DNA from 4 places in the Pseudomonas sp. NPDC078416 genome. Region 2 is predicted to be linked to each of the others. Evidence: predicted binding sites of a transcription regulator. Region 2 holds the regulator's gene; each other region holds the start of a gene.
What was found. Region 2 encodes FliA, which starts transcription of late flagellar genes. Its sites were predicted from a motif close to CTAAAGTTTNNNNNNNNNNNGCCGNTAA; they were not measured.
Positions count from the first base shown of each region.

Region 1 (4,622 bases), on a different contig from region 2:
GGCGCCGACCAGCACGACGGCCATCGGGCCGCGCTCGGTGTCGAACAGGCACACTACGCGCTCGTTACGGGCGAACAGCTCCGGCACGTTTTCCGCGGTGGTCTGGTTTACCGAGAACAGTCGGCCTGGCACGTAGACCATCTCGCGCAGGGTGCCGGCGAGGGGCATGTGCACGCGGTGATAGTCTTTCGGTGACAGATAAACGGTCGCGAATTCGCCGCCCATGAAAGGCGCGGACAGGCGCGCGTCGCCGCCCAGCAGTTCCAGCACGCTGTAGCTGTGGCCTTTGGCCTGGAAGATCCGGCCGTGTTCGATGGGGCCCAGTTGGCTGACTGCTCCGTCGGCAGGGGAAAGGATCGCGCCCGGCGTTGGGTCCAATGGACGCGCGCCAGGCTTGAGGGCGCGGGTGAAAAAATCATTGAAGTGCGGGTACCCGGTGATGTCTTCGACCTGAGCCTGGGACATGTCGACCTGATAGCGGCGCGCGAACCACTGGGTGAAGGCGTTTTTGAACCAGCGCACGCGGCATTCGGCCACGCAGCCGGCCAGTTGCGACAGCAGATGATGGGGAAGCAGATACTGGAAAAGGATAAACAGACGCTGTTTCATCAAGATTCCTAAAGCGTTCGAAAAGGGGAATACGGAGCTGCGCCACGTCGGGCGCCGATTTATTTCTCGACCGGGGTGTCCGGGTGATTGCCCCACTCGCCCCAGGAGCCGGCGTAGCCCTTGACCCTCGGGTAGCCCAGCGCCTTGGCCACCAGATAGGTGAAGCCCGAGCGATGATGGGTCTGGCAGTGGGTAATGATTTCTTTCTCCGGGGTGATGCCCAGGTCTTCGAGGATCTGCGGCATGTCCTTGCGGATGCGCAGGTGGCGCGCCTGATCCATGCCGGCGGTCCATTCGAAATTCACGGCGCCGGGAATGTGACCTCCCTTGGCGGCGACGACTTTTTCGCCGGAGTACTCGCTCGGTGCGCGTGCATCCCAGATCGCCAGGTCAGCGGCGCCCAGGCGGCTTTGCAGGTATTCGCGGGTGGCCGTGGGCTCGTCGTGCAAGGTCAGCGAAACCGGGCCGCCGACTGCTTTTGGCACCTCTGTCGACAGTGGCAGGCCTTCGGCTTGCCAGGCGAGCAGGCCACCGTCGATATAGTGATACTTTTTGTGTCCGATGACGTCGAGCAGCCAGATGAACCGACCCGCCCATCCCCCGCCTTCATCGTCATAAACCACGTACACCGCCTCAGGGTTATGGCCCAGTTCGCCGAACAGCGCTTCCAGATGCGTGTGCGAGGGCAGCAGCCCTGGCGCGGGTGGCAGGCCCAGCTGAGTGCGTTTCGGATCGACGAATCTCGCGCCCGGGATGTGGCCGGCCTCGTAGCGGGCCGGGCTGGTCAGGTCGACCAGAATAAGCTCTGGCGCGCTGAGGCGTGCTTGCAGGTCTGCGGGCTCGATGACCAGCGGCAAGCTTGAAAAGGCAGACATCTAGCGTCTCCGGATCGCGAAAAGGTTGCGAATTGTAGCTCAGCCGTCAGCCATTGCGATGGCTAAAGGTGGTGAGGGCTTTCTCGATGCACTGACCGGTTTTTCCGAACGCCTGTACGGAGACTTCGGAAAACGGCCCACCGCCCTGGTCGGCCACCACCATCATCACCACACGGCCATTGCTGGACAGTGAGCGAATCAGCAGGTTTTCGCCGCTGAACAGATTGCGCAGTTGCGGCGGCAGCAGCGCCGAAAACTGAGCGTTGTTGGCCGGCGTCAGACGCAACTGCGTGGGCTGGGCGAGCAGGCGTTGCAGCACGGTGCTGTCCTTGTAAGGGACCAGCAACGCAGCGGCCGACTTGTCCACGCCCGCGATCTGATGCACGCGCAGGCTGTCGGTCTTGCGATCGGTCATCAGCAACACTACCCGCTGCATGCCCGCTGCTACCAGAGCATCCCGGGCGCAGGTGGTCAGGTGTATCGCGTTGATGAAAATGCCGGGTTCTTTCAACAGATCGGCGCAGTGCTTGCGCCACAGCTGCAAGGCGTCGGGCGAGGGTGGCGGCGCGGGGAGCAAGCCTTTGTGTAGCCGACGGTTATTCCATGGCCAGAGCAAAGCCTGTGCGGGGTGCCAGATGTCCGGGCCGGAATGCTGACGCGCGCTCGCCACTGCGTTCTGGTGAACCTGCTGCTGGAGATGATCCAGTGACTGTTGCAGATACAGGCTGGTCAGCAGCTGCCAGCGCAGGTTGTGCGGTGTGTCCCAGGCCTGGTGCGCCGACAGCGCGAGACCGTTGGCCAGCAAAATCGTATTGGCGGGCTGGTTGAGCCAGCGCCGCAGCGGCAAATCGGCGTCGAGTTGCTGTTGCTGTTTAAGCGGATCGCCGTTGCTGTGGGCGATGCGCAGCACCCTCACCAGATTGCGTTGCTGGGAGGTCAGCAGGTCGTAGCCCTGGGTCACCCAGATCGGCAGGCGCCAGTGCAGCGCCAGCGCCTGACACAAATGAACCAGTCGCACGCCGAACAGCGTGTTTTCCACAGCCTTTGCGCACTCGCCCTTGTGGATAACCCGCAACTCCCATTCTTCCAGCAGTTTGGGGTGGGCCAGCGCCATCGGCCACAGCGGCGAGAGGAACAACAGGCTGCCCAGATGGATGTCCTGCCACAGCCGGGCCAGTTGATTGGCGAACAGGCCGTAAGCCTGTTGCATGGCGTGCTGACTGATCATCTGGATTTGACGCAGCGCCACCGGGATATCCCGTGCATCGACACTGGGCAGTCGCGCCAACAGCGCTTCGGTGCGCGCCAGCCCCAATCGGTTGATGGCGACTTCAAGACTCTCCGCAGGCTGGGCCGTGGCCGGGCTGTTCAGGTTGGCTTCGCGCAAAACGTTGAGCACCAGCGCCGGGCTGTCCTGCATGAGATCGGCAATATCGCGCAGCGAGCGGCGACTGTCGGTCAGTGCCGCCTGCACGCGTTGATACGCCACCGCAGGCACGGGCAAGGCGATGCCGTCGAGCTGTTTAATCCAGTTATCCAGGGTGCGCGGGACAGGTAGCGAAGAAGCTTTATCTGATTGCATTCACAACACCCGTACGGCTGGGAGGTTAGATCGATGTTAGATACTGGCATCATGCTGGCCCTTATGGACGCAACGTCCTGCGCCACGCATCGGTCAGCATTTTCCTGTGATCTGACTATAGTCTGGCGCATTCATGCCGATAAGCAGGACAAGAGTTTCAAGCGCTTCTCGCACAATGACCATGAACCCGACTCAGTAAGTATTTTCTACCTATGGCAAAAATTATCGGCATCATCGTCGTTTTCGCGAGCGTTCTCGGCGGATACGTACTGTCCCACGGTCAGATCGCTGCGTTGATCCAGCCTTTCGAGGTCATGATCATCGGCGGTGCGGCGCTGGGTGCATTCCTGCAAGCCAACCCGGGCTATATGACCATGCTGGTCATCAAGAAGTCCTTGAAGATGTTCAGCACCCGGTTCACCCACGGCTACTACCTCGAAGTGCTGGGCCTGGTCTACGAGATCCTCAACAAGAGTCGTCGCGAAGGCATGATGGCCATCGAAGGCGACATCGAAGAGCCCGAGAACAGCCCGATTTTCGCCAAGTACCCTGGCGTGCTCAAAGACACCCGCATGATCGCTTTCATCTGCGATTACCTGCGCATCATGTCCTCCGGCAACATGGCGCCCCACGAGCTGGAAGGCTTGTTCGACATGGAACTGCTGAGCATGAAAGAAGAACTTGAGCATCCTTCCCACGCAGTGACCGGTGTCGCCGACGCCATGCCAGGTTTCGGTATCGTTGCGGCGGTACTGGGTATCGTGGTGACCATGGCCTCTCTGGGTTCTGGCGACAAGGCCGCGATCGGCATGCACGTTGGTGCGGCGCTGGTCGGTACGTTCTTCGGTATTCTCGCGGCATACGGTTTCTTCGGCCCGTTGGCCACTTCCCTGGCCCACGATGCCAAGGAAGAAATGAACGTCTATGAATCGATCAAGGCTTCGCTCGTCGCGTCGGCGTCCGGCGTGCCGCCTTCGCTGGCCGTGGAATTCGGCCGCAAGGTTCTGTATCCGGCCCATCGCCCCAGCTTCAGCGAGCTGGAACAAGCTGTCCGCGGTCGTTGATCCATGGAAAATAATCAGCCGATCATCATAAAGCGCGTCAAGCGCTACGGCGGAGGGCATCACGGCGGCGCCTGGAAAATCGCATTTGCCGACTTCGCGACGGCGATGATGGCGTTCTTTCTGGTGCTGTGGCTGATGTCGTCGGCCACACCCGAGCAACTGCTCGCCATCGCGGGTTACTTCAAGGACCCGGTCGGTTTTTCCGATAGCGGCTCGCCTTATGTCATTGACCTGGGCGGTTCGCCGGAAATGTCCCCTGACCAGACGCTGAACCCGGAGGTGAAATCCACGCCTTCGCCGGATCGCGTGCCGGTCGACGCGGATCAGCAGGACGCCGCCGCCGAGCAGGTCGAGCAGGACCGTCTGGAGATGCTGCTGCAAGAGTTGCAGACCAAGATCAACGAGAATCCGCAACTGGCGAAGTTCAAGGACCAGATTCTGTTCGAGATCACTCAGGACGGTTTGCGCATCCAGATCACGGACGCCGAAAAC
Region 1 covers NZ_JBNNGV010000001.1:558,519-563,140, forward strand. The annotation lists gene asd (archaetidylserine decarboxylase) at 1-615, opposite strand, end outside; gene rhdA (thiosulfate sulfurtransferase) at 669-1,484, opposite strand; gene ACQKEN_RS02470 (HDOD domain-containing protein) at 1,531-3,066, opposite strand; gene motA (flagellar motor stator protein MotA) at 3,279-4,130, shown strand; gene motB (flagellar motor protein MotB) at 4,134-4,622, shown strand, end outside.
Region 1: motA (flagellar motor stator protein MotA) is a predicted target of FliA. The motif match lies at 3,182-3,209, and genes of this name have one in related genera.

Region 2 (4,622 bases):
GCTGAAGCCGCCATCATCGGGAACCGGCGGATCGCCGGCGGCGTGGAACTGACCGCCGCCCTGGATTACAAGCTGTCTGCGCTGGCCCCGCGTGTGCCGAACATCGAACTCGAAGAAGAGCTGCGCAAGACCCAGTCGCGCATCGTCACCGCTCAGGCTGAGCTGACCCACCGCAGCGAGCTGGACACTGTCGCCAATCGCCAGTTGTTCGTTGGCCTGGCGATGGATGACAGCAAGCAGATCGAGCCAACGCTGGAAGAACCGTTCCGCCCGTCGATCCACGCCGCTGTGGCCGCCGAGCGTGCAGAACGCAACGCCGAGCCTGCTGTTGGCGACCGCGCCTACGAAGCGATGCGCTCCGAATTGAACGGCCTGCGCGAACTGCTGGAAGTCCAGCTGGGCTCGCTGGCCTGGAATCAACTGCAAGGCAGCCGTCCGCAGCAGGCCAATCTGTGGCGCCGTCTGCAACGTGTTGGCCTCTCCGGCCCGCTGTCCCGCGATCTGCTGGCGATGGTCCCGGAATCCGGCGATCAGGCCCACACCTGGCGCATGCTGCTGGCCCATCTGGCCCGCATGATTGCCACGCCGGACGTCGAGCCACTGGAAGAGGGCGGTGTGATTGCCATGGTCGGTCCTGCCGGCATGGGCAAAACCACCACGCTGGCTAAACTGGCGGCCCGATATGTGTTGAAATACGGCGCGCAAAATATCGCGCTGGTGAGCATGGACAGTTTCCGCATTGGCGCCCAGGAACAGCTGAAGACGCTGGGCCGGATCCTCAATGTACCGGTCACCCACGTCGACCCGGGCCAGTCCCTGGCACAGGCGCTGGAGCCGCTGCTGCGCAAGCGCGTGGTGTTGATCGACACCGCCGGCCTGCAAGCCAGCGATCCGGCACTGCGTCTGCAACTGGAAACCCTCGCCGGACGTGGCATCAAGGCGCGCAACTACCTGGTGCTGGCGACAACCAGCCAGAAGCAGGTGCTGTCAGCGGCCTACCACAGTTACAAACGTTGCGGCCTGGCCGGGTGCATCCTGACCAAGCTCGACGAAACGGCCAGCCTGGGCGAAGTGCTCAGTCTGGCCGTGACACACGAACTGCCTGTGGCCTATCTCACCGATGGCCCACGGATACCGGATGATCTGCATTTGCCGCGTCGGCACCAATTGGTGAGCCGGGCTGTCAGCGTGCAGATGCAGGAGGAGCCTAGCGAGGAAGCGATGGCGGATATGTTTGCGGATCTTTATCACAGCACCGGCAAGCGCGCGGGCTAGGTAGAGAAAATGACAGTGGAATTTTCCTGCATCGATGGTCTGCCAGGCATTGTTCAGGCACTGAACGTGCAGCCCGACATGTGGCTTAGGTCTAAGCAAGACAAGGTAAACAATTAACATGGGCAGCATGCATCCCGTACAGGTTATCGCGGTGACCGGTGGCAAAGGTGGCGTAGGCAAGACCAACGTTTCAGTGAATCTTTCACTGGCACTGGCCGAGCTGGGACGTCGCGTCATGTTGCTGGACGCCGATCTGGGTCTGGCCAACGTCGACGTATTGTTGGGTCTGACCCCCAAACGCACCCTGGCTGACGTCATCGAAGGGCGGTGCGAGCTGCGCGATGTCCTGCTGCAGGGACCGGGCGGTGTGCGCATCGTGCCGGCGGCATCGGGCACCCAGAGCATGGTCCACCTGACCCCGGCGCAGCATGCCGGGCTGATTCAGGCGTTCAGTGACATCGGCGACAACCTCGATGTGCTGGTCATCGATACCGCCGCCGGCATCGGCGAGTCGGTGGTGAGCTTTGTCCGCGCCGCCCAGGAAGTGCTGCTGGTGGTGTGCGACGAGCCCACGTCGATCACCGACGCCTACGCCCTGATCAAATTGCTCAACCGCGATTACGGCATGAACCGCTTCCGCGTCCTGGCCAACATGGCCCAGAGCCCGCAGGAAGGGCGCAACCTCTTCGCCAAGCTGACCAAAGTCACCGACCGTTTTCTCGACGTGGCCCTGCAGTATGTGGGCGCCGTGCCGTACGACGAATGCGTACGCAAGGCCGTGCAGAAACAGCGCGCCGTGTACGAAGCGTTTCCGCGTTCCAAATGTGCCCTGGCGTTCAAGGCCATCGCGCAGAAAGTCGACACCTGGCCGCTGCCGGCGAACCCGCGCGGTCACCTGGAATTTTTCGTAGAACGCCTCGTGCATCACACCAGCGCAGGGCCCGTCTCATGACAGCAAGTGGCTATCGCATGTACAGCAAATCGTCCAAAGACTCCCAGTATGAGCTGATCGAGCGTTATGCCCCGCTGGTCAAACGAATCGCCTACCACTTGCTGGCGCGTCTGCCGGCCAGCGTGCAGGTCGAGGACTTGATCCAGGCGGGCATGATTGGCTTGCTCGAAGTCTCGACCAAATACGACTCCACCAAAGGGGCCAGCTTCGAGACGTACGCGGGTATTCGTATCCGTGGCGCAATGCTCGACGAAGTGCGCAAGGGGGACTGGGCACCGCGCTCGGTTCACCGCAACACGCGCATGGTCAGTGACGCGATTCGATCAATCGAAGCAAAAACCGGCCGTGACGCTAAAGATCACGAGGTTGCTGCCGAACTTGAAATGAGTCTCGACGATTACTACGGGATTTTGAACGATACCCTGGGCAGCCGCCTGTTCAGTTTCGACGACCTGTTGCAGGACGGCGAACACGAAGGGCTGCACGAGGACGGCGCGAGCCAGTCCCTCGAACCGTCGCGGGATCTGGAAGACGAGCGCTTTCAGGCTGCGCTGGCCGAGGCCATTGCCAACTTGCCCGAACGTGAACGCCTGGTGCTGTCGCTGTACTACGACGAAGAGCTGAACCTCAAGGAAATCGGTGAGGTCCTGGGTGTCAGCGAGTCGCGGGTCAGCCAGTTGCACAGCCAATGCGCGGCGCGGTTGCGCGGTCGTCTTGGCGAGTGGCGCGCACGTTCATGAATCAGGCGCAGGCCGAGAGGCCTGCGTGTTTTGCTTGTAAGACCGGCTGTGCAAGACGTTGAGCGGGAAGCAGAAGAGACACGGCAGGAGTCGGTCGAACCGGGTCGTAGATGATCCGGTTTCGCTGCGCTCGTCCCGGTCGATTTCAATCCCTCTTTCTGTTCGGAGCCGGTATTGATTGAACGCGCGTTCAGGTGCTGAACGCGTTAAAGACTGCTTGGAGGTCGAATTGGACAAGAACATGAAAATCCTCATCGTTGATGACTTCTCAACGATGCGGCGGATCATAAAAAACCTGTTGCGTGACCTTGGGTTCACCAACACGGCCGAAGCAGATGACGGACTCACCGCATTGCCGATGCTGCAAAGCGGCGCCTTTGACTTCCTCGTCACCGACTGGAACATGCCGGGCATGTCCGGCATTGACCTGTTGCGTCAGGTACGTGCCGACGAGCGTCTGCGCAGCCTGCCGGTGCTGATGGTCACTGCCGAAGCCAAGCGCGAGCAGATCATCGAAGCCGCTCAGGCCGGTGTGAACGGCTACGTGGTGAAGCCGTTCACTGCGCAAGTGCTCAAAGAGAAAATCGAAAAGATATTCGAGCGCGTCAATAGCTGATGTCCGCTGCGAGGGCGCTATGGATTCCAAAGATTCGACAATGGGTGACTTTGAGTCAACCCTGAAGAAACACGCACAAGAGCTGGTCGCGAGCCTTGAAAAAGGCAAGTTCGGCGACGCTGTGCAACTGATCCATGAGCTTAACCAGACCCGCGACCGCGGCCTGTATCAGGAAGTCGGCAAACTGACGCGCGAGCTGCACAGCGCGATCGTCAACTTCCAGATCGACCCGAACATGCCGCAGGCCGAGGAGGTCTCCCAGATCACCGACGCCACCGAACGGCTGTCGTACGTGGTCAGGCTGACCGAAAACGCGGCCAACCGGACCATGGACCTGGTGGAGCTGAGCACGCCGCTGATGCACGGGCTCACTGATGATGCCAAGTCGTTGAGCGCCGATTGGGGACGCTTCATGCGCCGCGAGATCAGCGCCGAAGAGTTTCGTGATCTGGCCCGCCGTGTCGATGTGTTCCTGACCCGCAGCGAGAAGGAGACCACCGAGGTCTCTGCGCATCTCAACGACATTCTGCTGGCGCAGGATTACCAGGACCTCACCGGTCAAGTGATCAAGCGCGTGACCACACTGGTCACGGAAGTCGAGCGCAACCTGCTCAAGCTGGTGCTCATGGCGAGCCAGGTGGACCGCTTCGCGGGCATCGAGCACGACCAGGAAGTGTTCCGTCAGCAAAAAGAACAAGAAAAACTTCACTCCAAGGGTGAAGGTCCGCAGATTCATGCCGATAAACGTGAAGACGTTGTATCCGGACAGGATGATGTTGACGATCTGCTATCCAGCCTCGGATTCTGATTCGGTCATTCTTATTCGGACTTCAGGTTTTCTGTGAAAGTGGCTGCTGGACCCGCGCGCCAATGCTTCGACGAAAGCAAGGCGCGCAGGCCGTCAGTGCAGCCTCCGGATCGGTTTGACGGTTAATTTTAGGAGCACCCCCCAATGAGCTTCGGCGCCGATGAAGAAATCCTTCAGGATTTTCTGGTAGAGGCCGGCGAGATTCTCGAGCTGTTGTCAGAGCAGTTGGTC
Region 2 covers NZ_JBNNGV010000004.1:7,329-11,950, forward strand. The annotation lists gene flhF (flagellar biosynthesis protein FlhF) at 1-1,275, shown strand, start outside; gene fleN (flagellar synthesis regulator FleN) at 1,394-2,227, shown strand; gene fliA (RNA polymerase sigma factor FliA) at 2,224-2,967, shown strand; gene ACQKEN_RS06810 (chemotaxis response regulator CheY) at 3,209-3,583, shown strand; gene ACQKEN_RS06815 (protein phosphatase CheZ) at 3,603-4,391, shown strand; gene ACQKEN_RS06820 (chemotaxis protein CheA) at 4,536-4,622, shown strand, end outside.

Region 3 (4,622 bases), on a different contig from region 2:
CGTAGTCGAACACGTTGAATGACAGCACCAGCGTCAACGCCAATGGCAGCAACAGCAGTCCGAAAAACAGCGCCAGTGCCGGGGCCGACAGCAAGTAGCCGCGTCCGGTGTCGCGCAGCACACTCATGCCCGCACCTCATCGACGCTCAATACGCGCAGCAGCTCCGACGGCCAGTCCAGCCCCACCGCGAAGCCTTCGTTCATCGGCGCGTCACCATCGTTGCGGCGCACCACGGTGATTTCGCCGATGGGCGTTTCGATGCGGTACAGCCACTGGCTGCCGAGGAAGTAGCGCATGACCACGCGCCCCTGCAGGCGGCCGGTCCCTGCAGGCACCAGGTCGATTTTCTCGGGGCGCAGGCTCAGCACCAGCTCGCCGTCGCCGGGCTCATGACGCACCTGAGCTGCGCCGCTGGCATCGACGTCGCCGCGCAGCAGATTGGCCTTGCCGACGAAGCCTGAGATGAAGCGCGTGCGCGGGTGTTCGTAGAGGTGGTACGGCTCGTCGATCTGGGTGATGCGCCCGGCCTGCATGACCACGACGCGATCGCTGATGGACAGCGCTTCGGCCTGGTCGTGGGTGACCATCAACGTGGTGATGCCGACTTCGCGCTGGATGCGGCGGATTTCGAATTGCATCTCTTCGCGCAGGTTGGCGTCGAGGTTGGACAGCGGCTCGTCCAGCAGCAGCACCGGCGGCTCGATCACCAGCGCGCGGGCCAGGGCCACCCGCTGACGCTGTCCGCCGGACAGCTCGCGGGGGTAACGCTCGGCATGGGGCGTGAGGCGCACCAGCTCCAGCACGCGGGAGACGCGGCGCTCGATGTCGGCGGCGGAGACTTTGCGCATTTTCAGGCCAAAGGCGACGTTGTCGCGCACGGTCATGTGCGGGAACAGCGCGTACGACTGAAAGACCACGCCGAGGCCGCGACTGGCCGGTTTGGCGTGGGTGATGTCGCGGCCGTCCAGCAGGATGCGGCCGGCGCTGACATCAACGAAGCCGGCAATCATTTGCAGGGTGGTGGTTTTGCCGCAGCCGGAGGGGCCGAGCAGGGAGACGAATTCGCCTTGCTCCACGGAAAGGTCAGTGGCCACGACCGCATCGACGGGGCCGTAGCGCTTGCACAGTGCCTGGAGTTGAAGAAAAGCCATGGCTGCGTTCCACCTTTTTTCGTGCACACCGAAGGCGTGCGTTTTTTATGGGCAGATGCGAAGAGAAGTGCTGCGTGTGGCCGTGGACGCTGGCGCTCGATCGGTGTCGGCTGCCGCTGTTATTCAAATCGCCCTGTGGACCGATCCTAGGCCCAAGACTAGGATGCGCTCAACGAGCAATTTCATTGAGTGAGTAGTTTTTTCCGATTCATTCATTCAGCGAAAAGAAATAGGGGCTGGTGCTAAATGGATTCCACTGAGCGGAAGACGGGTAAGAAAGAAACGGGCGTTGGCGCAGTCTCTCGCCTGTTCGCAGTGCTGCGGGCGCTGGGCGATTGTCCGGACGGTAGCGAACGGGTGACGCAACTGGCGCAGCAGGTCGGGCTGTCGCAGCCGACCACCCACCGCCTCCTGCGCAGCCTGATGGATGAGGGCATGGTCGAGCAGGATGTGCGCAGCAAACGCTATCGACTGAGCCTGGAGTTCTTCGCCCTGGCAGCGCGCGCCGGGCAGTCCGGCAACTTGCGGGACGTGGTGCGGCCGAGCCTGTTGCGCCTGTCGGCCTCGTTGGGGGACTCGTTGTTTCTGCTGGCCCGCAGCGGTTTCGATGCGGTGTGCCTTGACCGCAGCGAAGGGCCGTACCCGATCCGCACCTTCACCGGCGACATTGGCGGCCGCGTGGCGCTGGGCGTCGGGCAGGGCAGTCTGGCGATCCTGGCGTTTCTGCCGGAAGAAGAGCGTGAAACGGTGATCCGCTACAACCTGCCGCGCCTGCGGGATTTTCACCTCTATGACGAAGTGATGCTGCGTTCGGAAATCGACACCGTCCGGCGTACCGGCTACGCCGCGCGCAACACCGGCGTGCTGGAAGGCATGGCAGGGCTGGCGGTGCCGATTCTCGACCGTGATGGCCGGGCGGTGGCGGCGTTGAGCGTGGCGACCATCAGTGACCGCCTCAGTGCAGACCGCATGCCCACCGTGGTGGACATGCTCAAGCGCGAGGCCACGGCGATCAGCCAGAAGATCAATCCATTCGATCCGGTGTTGCGCAGGCCCTCCCAGGTGTTCGGTCAGCGGGAATGATCACTGCGTTATGCCTATTCATCCGAATGCTGCTCGACACGTTTAGACAGCCGTTTGATTGGGCTGAAGGCCTCGCCGCTGGTGCTGTTCAGCCGTCCGTCGGATCCGCCGGGCCGCCCTTCAAGAAGCCCTGCGCGGGGTCGAATCACTCTGTGCAGGCGCCTCGTTTTCGGACCGCTCCGACGCGATGGCACAGGGATGTGGCAAGCCGCAAAAAAACTCCGGGTGATCCTCGGAGCAGGTTGTCCTCCCTTTTGAGATCCTCGTATGTCGAAATCCCTGAGATCGCAGATCCTCGCGCTGCTCAGCGGCAGCCTTGTGCTGGTCGTGCTGATTGCCCTCGCGTGTTTCCAGTTCCTGTCCAGCAACGTTCACGCCTATCGCGGGCTGCTTGAAGGGCCGTTGCACGCCTCGCAACTGGTCGATCAGGCCAACCTGCAATTCAAGGTTCAGGTGCAGGAGTGGAAGAACGTGCTGTTGCGGGGCAAGCAGCCAGCCGATCGCGACAAGTTCTGGGCGCAGTTCGAAGACCAGGAACGTCAGGTGCAGGACACCCTCGGCAGCCTGAGTGCAATGGACGGGCTGGACTCGGCGACCAAAACCCAGGTTGATGCGCTGCGCAATGAGCACCGCACCCTCGGCGTGGCCTACCGCAAAGGTCGTGACGCTTACATCGCCTCCGGCGGTGACCCGGTCGCCGGTGACATGGCCGTCAAAGGCGTTGACCGTGCCGCCAGCGAGCAGATGACCGGCCTGGTCGCCGGCCTGCGCAAACAGAGTGACGAGCAATCGAAAATCCTCAGCAGCACGGCTGACCGGACCATTCTCATCGGCACGCTGGTCATGCTCGCCTCGGCGTTGCTGGTGGGCGTGCTGACCCTGTGGGTGGTCAACCGCAACATCGTCGCCCCGATCCGTATGCTGATCGAATACGTCGCGCAATTGAGTCAGGGCAAGTTCAGTGACCGCGTCAGCATCACCCGCCAGGACGAGCTGGGCCGTCTGGCCGTCGCGGCGAATACGCTGCGGGATTTCCTCGCCGACACCTTTACGCGCCTCAAGCGCAGCACCACCGACCTGGACAGTGCCGGCGGCGAGTTGAAAGCGATTGCCGCGCTGATGGCCCAGGGCACCCACGAGCAGTTCGAGCGCACCGACCAGGTGGCGACGGCTATGACCGAAATGTCCGCCACCGCCCAGGAGGTCGCCCGCCATGCGGCTCAGGCCGCCCAGGCTGCTGACGAAGCGGATCGCAGTTCCCAGGAAGGCAGCAAGGTGATGGGCGCAACGATCACAGCGATCACCCAGATGCGCACCGAGATCAGCAACACCGCCAACGTCATTCGTCGTCTGGAAACCGACAGCGGGCGGATCGGGAAGGTGCTCGAAGTGATTCGCGGCATCGCCGAGCAGACCAACCTGCTGGCGCTGAACGCGGCCATCGAAGCGGCCCGTGCCGGCGATGCCGGGCGCGGTTTTGCGGTGGTCGCCGACGAAGTGCGCACGCTGGCCCAGCGCACGGCGGCCTCGACGGCGGAAATCAACCAGATCATCAACTCGGTGCAAACCGGTGCCGTGGATGCGGCCCAGGCGATTGAAAGCGGGCAGGCACGCAGCCAGGAAAGCGTTGATCAGGTGGCGCTGGCAGGCTCTTCGCTGGAACGCATTACCAGCGCCGTGGAAGCCATCCGCGACATGAACCGCCAGATTGCTACGGCGGCGGAAGAGCAGACGTCAGTGGCCGAAGACATCTCCCGCAACCTGACTGAAATCACCGCCATCGCCACCACCAACCAGGACAACGTCAAGCGCACCCAGACCGCGAGTCAGGACCTGAGTGTGTTGTCGGCGGGGTTGAATGATGTGATTTCGCGGTTGAGTGCGTAGCGCTCAACCACGTTGTCACTGCTGAAGCGCGCTCTTACAGGTTCGTGCGGGTTCTCACCATCCGGGTCGGACGCAGATCAACTGTAGGAGCAATCGGAGGTTACGACGGTCGCGAATGCGGTGGGTCTGTCACACCACCATTGCCTGACCCAACGCATTCGCCAGCAAGCCGGCTCCTACTGAGATCGCGTCGTGCGGTCACCTTTCAGCCCTGGCGAAACACCAACGCCTTCAACCCACCCCCTTCCTCGGCATCGGCAAATTCCGGCGGGTTTTCCAGGCGCTGTTCAAACCTCAACCCCGGCGCTTCGCGGGTCACGCCTTCGATGAGGAAGTCTGCGCCCAGCAGCGGGTCGTTCATGCACGCCAGCACCGTGCCATCCGGGGTCAACAGCTCCGGCAACTTGCGCAGCACCCGCTGATAATCCTTGGTCAGCAAAAAACTGCCTTTCTGAAAGGACGGCGGGTCGATGATCACCAGATCATACGGCCCGGTGCTT
Region 3 covers NZ_JBNNGV010000010.1:123,809-128,430, reverse strand. The annotation lists gene ACQKEN_RS12170 (ABC transporter permease) at 1-127, opposite strand, end outside; gene ACQKEN_RS12165 (ABC transporter ATP-binding protein) at 124-1,152, opposite strand; gene ACQKEN_RS12160 (IclR family transcriptional regulator) at 1,399-2,235, shown strand; gene ACQKEN_RS12155 (methyl-accepting chemotaxis protein) at 2,503-4,122, shown strand; gene ACQKEN_RS12150 (class I SAM-dependent methyltransferase) at 4,328-4,622, opposite strand, start outside.
Region 3: ACQKEN_RS12155 (methyl-accepting chemotaxis protein) is a predicted target of FliA. The motif match lies at 2,299-2,326, and genes of this name have one in related genera.

Region 4 (4,622 bases), on a different contig from region 2:
TGTTGTGCGCTTGCTTGTAGGAATGCGGCGCTGCACATGCCTATGATCGATTCGAAAAATATTACTGTCAAACAAGCGAAGTGCATGGGATTGCATGGCTTCTTCGAAAAACTTTCACAGTTGAATATGTCCTTGATGTGTGAATGCGGCAGTTTTTGCGGCCTTTTTGGGTGATTTAAATAATTATGTACCGCGCGTAGTCTATAAAATTCTTATAGTCCATCAGACGCTTCCTACGGAGATGTAGGTTCTGTGGAATGTAAGCACCAAAAAATAATTGAAAATATTTTTTCCGGGCAAATTTATTGACAAAACCTCCACGCATAAGCGTGGAGGTGGTTAACTTTGGTATTCAGTTGAATAGCCTGAACGCTGGTTACAATTTTACTGAAACCAGGGTCGGCAGGCTGGTGATGGATACGTTGCCCGCGCGGTCGGTGACGAAATACTCGACGGACACGTTTTCCGCTGCATGGGCTTGCAAGTGTTCGCGGCTGAAAGCGATTTCAACTGGCCGGAGGGTGAGCTCTTCCGTCTGGACCTTATGGGACGGGCCTTCGACGCCGTTGAGTAATGTCTGGATGACATCGCCGGGTTCCATGCCGGCGTAGCCAGGGAGCAGGCCAACGAGTTGATCGCCGAAGGTGGCGGTGGGGAAGATGAGGGGAGCGAGGAGGGTGGCGCCGGGTTTTGTTCGGTCTACTCGAACCCGTGTAGGCCCCGACTCAGCGATGTTTCCCCCTGGGTAGGTGATGTAGCGGTAGGCGATTTCATAAATGCCATCACTTACGAACTCATCTTGTTGAAGGTAAGCGGTCACCTTATCGCTAGTTCCAGGATTTGGGATTGGAAAGGCTTGCGTAGGGCCAACTGCTTCGCTATTAAGTAACAGCTGATATGCGTCACCACTTCTAACGAAGTCCGGCACATCAAGGATGACGACCAAACCATTCTCGAGTTCGCTGGTTAGCAACAAGCCGTCCGACTCAGCTGCTGGAATGGACGGGGAGGCGAGGCGTTCACTATTCATTAATTTCTCCATCGAACACACCTCTACGCTTTCATTCGCAGAGAGAGTGCAAATTAAATTAGTCGTCCAGACCAAAAAATACTCCACCGATGGTGGTAACTATTTATCGTCTTTCAATAATCAACTAATAGAGTTCGACAAATCCTGTCAATGCCCCAGGCCCGCTTCAAACTCAAAAACCACACGCTCCAACGATTTTCAGAAATGTCCTACTTAAATCCTGATACCAACAAAAAGGCCCCGGCAGACGATCTGCCGGGGCCTTCGCATAACCCGTCAATCACTCAGCGGTTAAAGCGCTCCACCAATGAGTATTGCGTGTTGGCGGTCTGGGTCAGCTCCGCACTGAGCGTGGCCGAGCGACGGGCTTCGTCGGAGGTCTGGTCGGCCAGGTGCGCGATGGTGCTGATGTTGCGGCTGACCTCTTCCGCCACCGAGCTTTGCTCTTCGGTGGCGGCGGCGATCTGCGTGGTCATGTCGGTGATGTTGGCCACTGCATCGCTGATGCCCACCAGCGCCCTGTCGGCTTCCATGACCTGCTCGACACCTTCTTCAGCCTGGCGACGCCCTGTGTTCATGGTCTGCACCGCGTTGGTCGCCGTCTGTTGCAGCTTGGCGATGAGGGCGTGGATCTGGCCGGTGGATTCGGTGGTGCGCTGCGCCAGTTGGCGGACTTCATCGGCGACGACGGCAAAGCCACGACCCATTTCGCCCGCGCGAGCGGCTTCGATCGCCGCGTTGAGGGCCAGCAGGTTGGTCTGGTCGGCGATGCCTTTGATGACATCGACAACGCCGCCGATTTCATCGCTGTCCTTCGCCAGCTGAGTTACGGTCAGGCCGGTTTCACCCACCGAGGCCGACAGACGCTGGATGGCTTCGCGGGTGTCGCTGGCAATCTCGCGGCCTCGGCGGGTCAGCTCGTTGGCCTGCTGGGTGGCGTCAGCGGTGCGCTGCACGTGATTGGCCACTTCCTGGGTCGTCGCGGCCATCTGGTTGACAGCGGTGGCGACCTGCTCGGTTTCGACGCGCTGACGTTCCAGGCCGGTGGAGCTGGCCTGCGCCAGGGTGTCGGACTGACGCGCCTGGGCATTGAGGTGTTCGGCAGTGTCCTGCAGCCGGGTGAGGCAGGTCTTCAGGCGCGCTTCCTGGCTGAGGATCGACATCTCCAGCCGTGCTTGCGCGCCACGACTGTCGGTGTACATCTGCGCGATCAGTGGGTCGGAGGTGGTTTGCTCGGCCAGCCGCAACAAGCGCTTGAGGCCACGCTGTTGCCAGCTCAACCCCAGCAGGCCCAGCGGCACGGACAGCGCGGCGGCGAGCAGGAAGCCCCAATGGGAATTCAGCCACACACCAATCAAAAAGCTCACCTGGCTCACCAGGATGAATGGCAGCCAGTCCTGCAACATCGGCAGCCATTTGTCGCGGCTTGGCACTGCACTTTTGCCGCTGTTCAGGCGTTGATAGAGTGCTTCGGCGCGACGCACCTGTTCAGCGGTCGGCTTGATGCGCACGGACTCGAAGCCCACGACCTGCTTGTTCTCGAAGACCGGTGTGACGTAAGCGTTGACCCAATAATGGTCGCCGTTTTTGCAACGGTTCTTGACGATGCCCATCCACGGCAAGCCCTGCTTGAGCGTGGCCCACATGTGTTCGAAAACCGCCGATGGCACGTCTGGATGGCGCACCGTGTTGTGCGGCGACGTGATCAGTTCATCCTGGGAAAAACCGCTGACTTCAATGAAGGCGTCGTTGCAATAGGTGATGACGCCGCGCGCATCGGTGGTAGAGATCAACCGTTGCTGCGCCGGGAAGGTCCGTTCGCGTTGAGTAATGGGCTGGTTATTTCGCATGAGCTATTCGATCCAGGAAGGCTGTGAACGGTTATCGGCCCGAAGCGAAAAAAATTAAGCTTTTGTGAACTGCTTCATATTTCGGGTGTCTTCAAACACGCTTACCGGTCGAACATCGGATAGGTGAACAGGCTGAAATGCAGCAGGTTTAGGCCAAAGTGGGTGAGCACGGCAGCAGGCAGGCCGCCCAGTCGATAAGCCACTCCGTAACCTGTGCCTGCGATGCCCGCGAGAAGCGCCCATTCCCAGCCAGCGCCGAGGTGCGCCAGGCCGAACAATGCGGACGCCAGCACGATTGCGAGGGCGTCGTGGCAGGGCAGAGGTTGCAGCCATCGTTTCAGGCTCCCTTGCAGGTAACCCCGAAAAAACAGTTCCTCGGTCAGTGCGACCAGCAGCAGGTTGTTCAACGCCCAGATGCCCGTTTGCTCGGGCCACTTGGGCGACCAGCCGACGACGCCCAGCAGCAGCGCTGTTGATAAACATGCTGCGGCGGTGAAGGGAAGAGCAATGCTGGTGACGCCCAGCCAGCGTCGTGGACCAAACGCGATAAACACCCAAGGGCAGGCGATTGCGATCCAGACGCCGATGAGGGGCTTGTCGAGATTCAGGTACATCGAATAGGGCGCGGCCTCGGGGCTGAGGCGCACGCCGGCAATCGCCCTTGTGCTAAGGAAACCCGGCCACCAGTGACTGGCCAGCCCCGCTGCGACGGCGATAAACAGGGCGTGGCCGAAGAGGCGCACGGCGCGGTGCTGGAAATGGCTGACACAGATGGCGGCCATGATCAGCAGGCCGAACGTGACAACCACGGGCACGCTCAACTGGCCGTAGAGCAGCGCCAGGCAGTAGCCGAGAGAGAGCAGAAAGAGGGTTGTCCAGCGTTGCACCGACATGAAGTCGTCCTTGAGCGTCGGAATAGACTGGCGATTTTAACGTTGATTAAACGCGTGTGTATGTCAGATCAGCAGGGAGCTGGTCCGATTGTTTCGTGGATGCTGGGCGAAGGTAGTGTAGGGCGTTTCTGATGACGAGGGATTTGGGTTAGACGCTGGCAATTTGCGTTGAGGCAGACGACGCCTTCCCGGCTAAAGCCGGTCCCACTAATTGCACGCGGTGTGCCCGTAGGACCGGCTTCAGCCGGGAAGAGGCCGGTTTGAGCACCATTGATATTGCGTTGTGGCATCTGACGCCTCCCCGGCTAAAGCCAGTCCCACTGACAGCGAGACCGGCTTCCGCCGGGATGAGGCTCAGGACGCAATCAATTGCCGCAACACGTAGTGCAGAATCCCTCCCGCCTTGAAGTATTCCACCTCGTTCAGGGTATCGATCCGGCACAGCACGTCGATGTTTTCCTGCTGGCCATCCTCACGGGTGATCTGCACCGCCAGGCTCATGCCCGGTTGCAGAGTGGCGCCGGTGAGTCCGGTGATGTTGAGCACTTCCTTGCCGGTCAGGCCCAGGGTTTTGCGGCTCTCGCCAGCCTTGAACTGCAGGGGCAGCACGCCCATGCCGACCAGGTTGGAACGGTGGATGCGCTCGAAACTCTCGGCAATCACCGCTTTGACGCCCAGCAGATTGGTGCCTTTCGCCGCCCAGTCGCGACTGGAGCCAGTACCGTATTCCTGCCCGGCAATGACCACCAGCGGCGTGCCTTCTTCCTGATAACGCATGGCTGCGTCATAGATCGGCAGCTTCTCGTCGGTGGGCACGTGCAGCGTGTAGCCGCCTTCTTCGCCGCCGAG
Region 4 covers NZ_JBNNGV010000028.1:18,967-23,588, forward strand. The annotation lists gene ACQKEN_RS20475 (hypothetical protein) at 377-1,030, opposite strand; gene ACQKEN_RS20480 (methyl-accepting chemotaxis protein) at 1,315-2,880, opposite strand; gene ACQKEN_RS20485 (CPBP family intramembrane glutamic endopeptidase) at 2,982-3,773, opposite strand; gene acnA (aconitate hydratase AcnA) at 4,128-4,622, opposite strand, start outside.
Region 4: ACQKEN_RS20480 (methyl-accepting chemotaxis protein) is a predicted target of FliA. The motif match lies at 2,912-2,939, and genes of this name have one in related genera.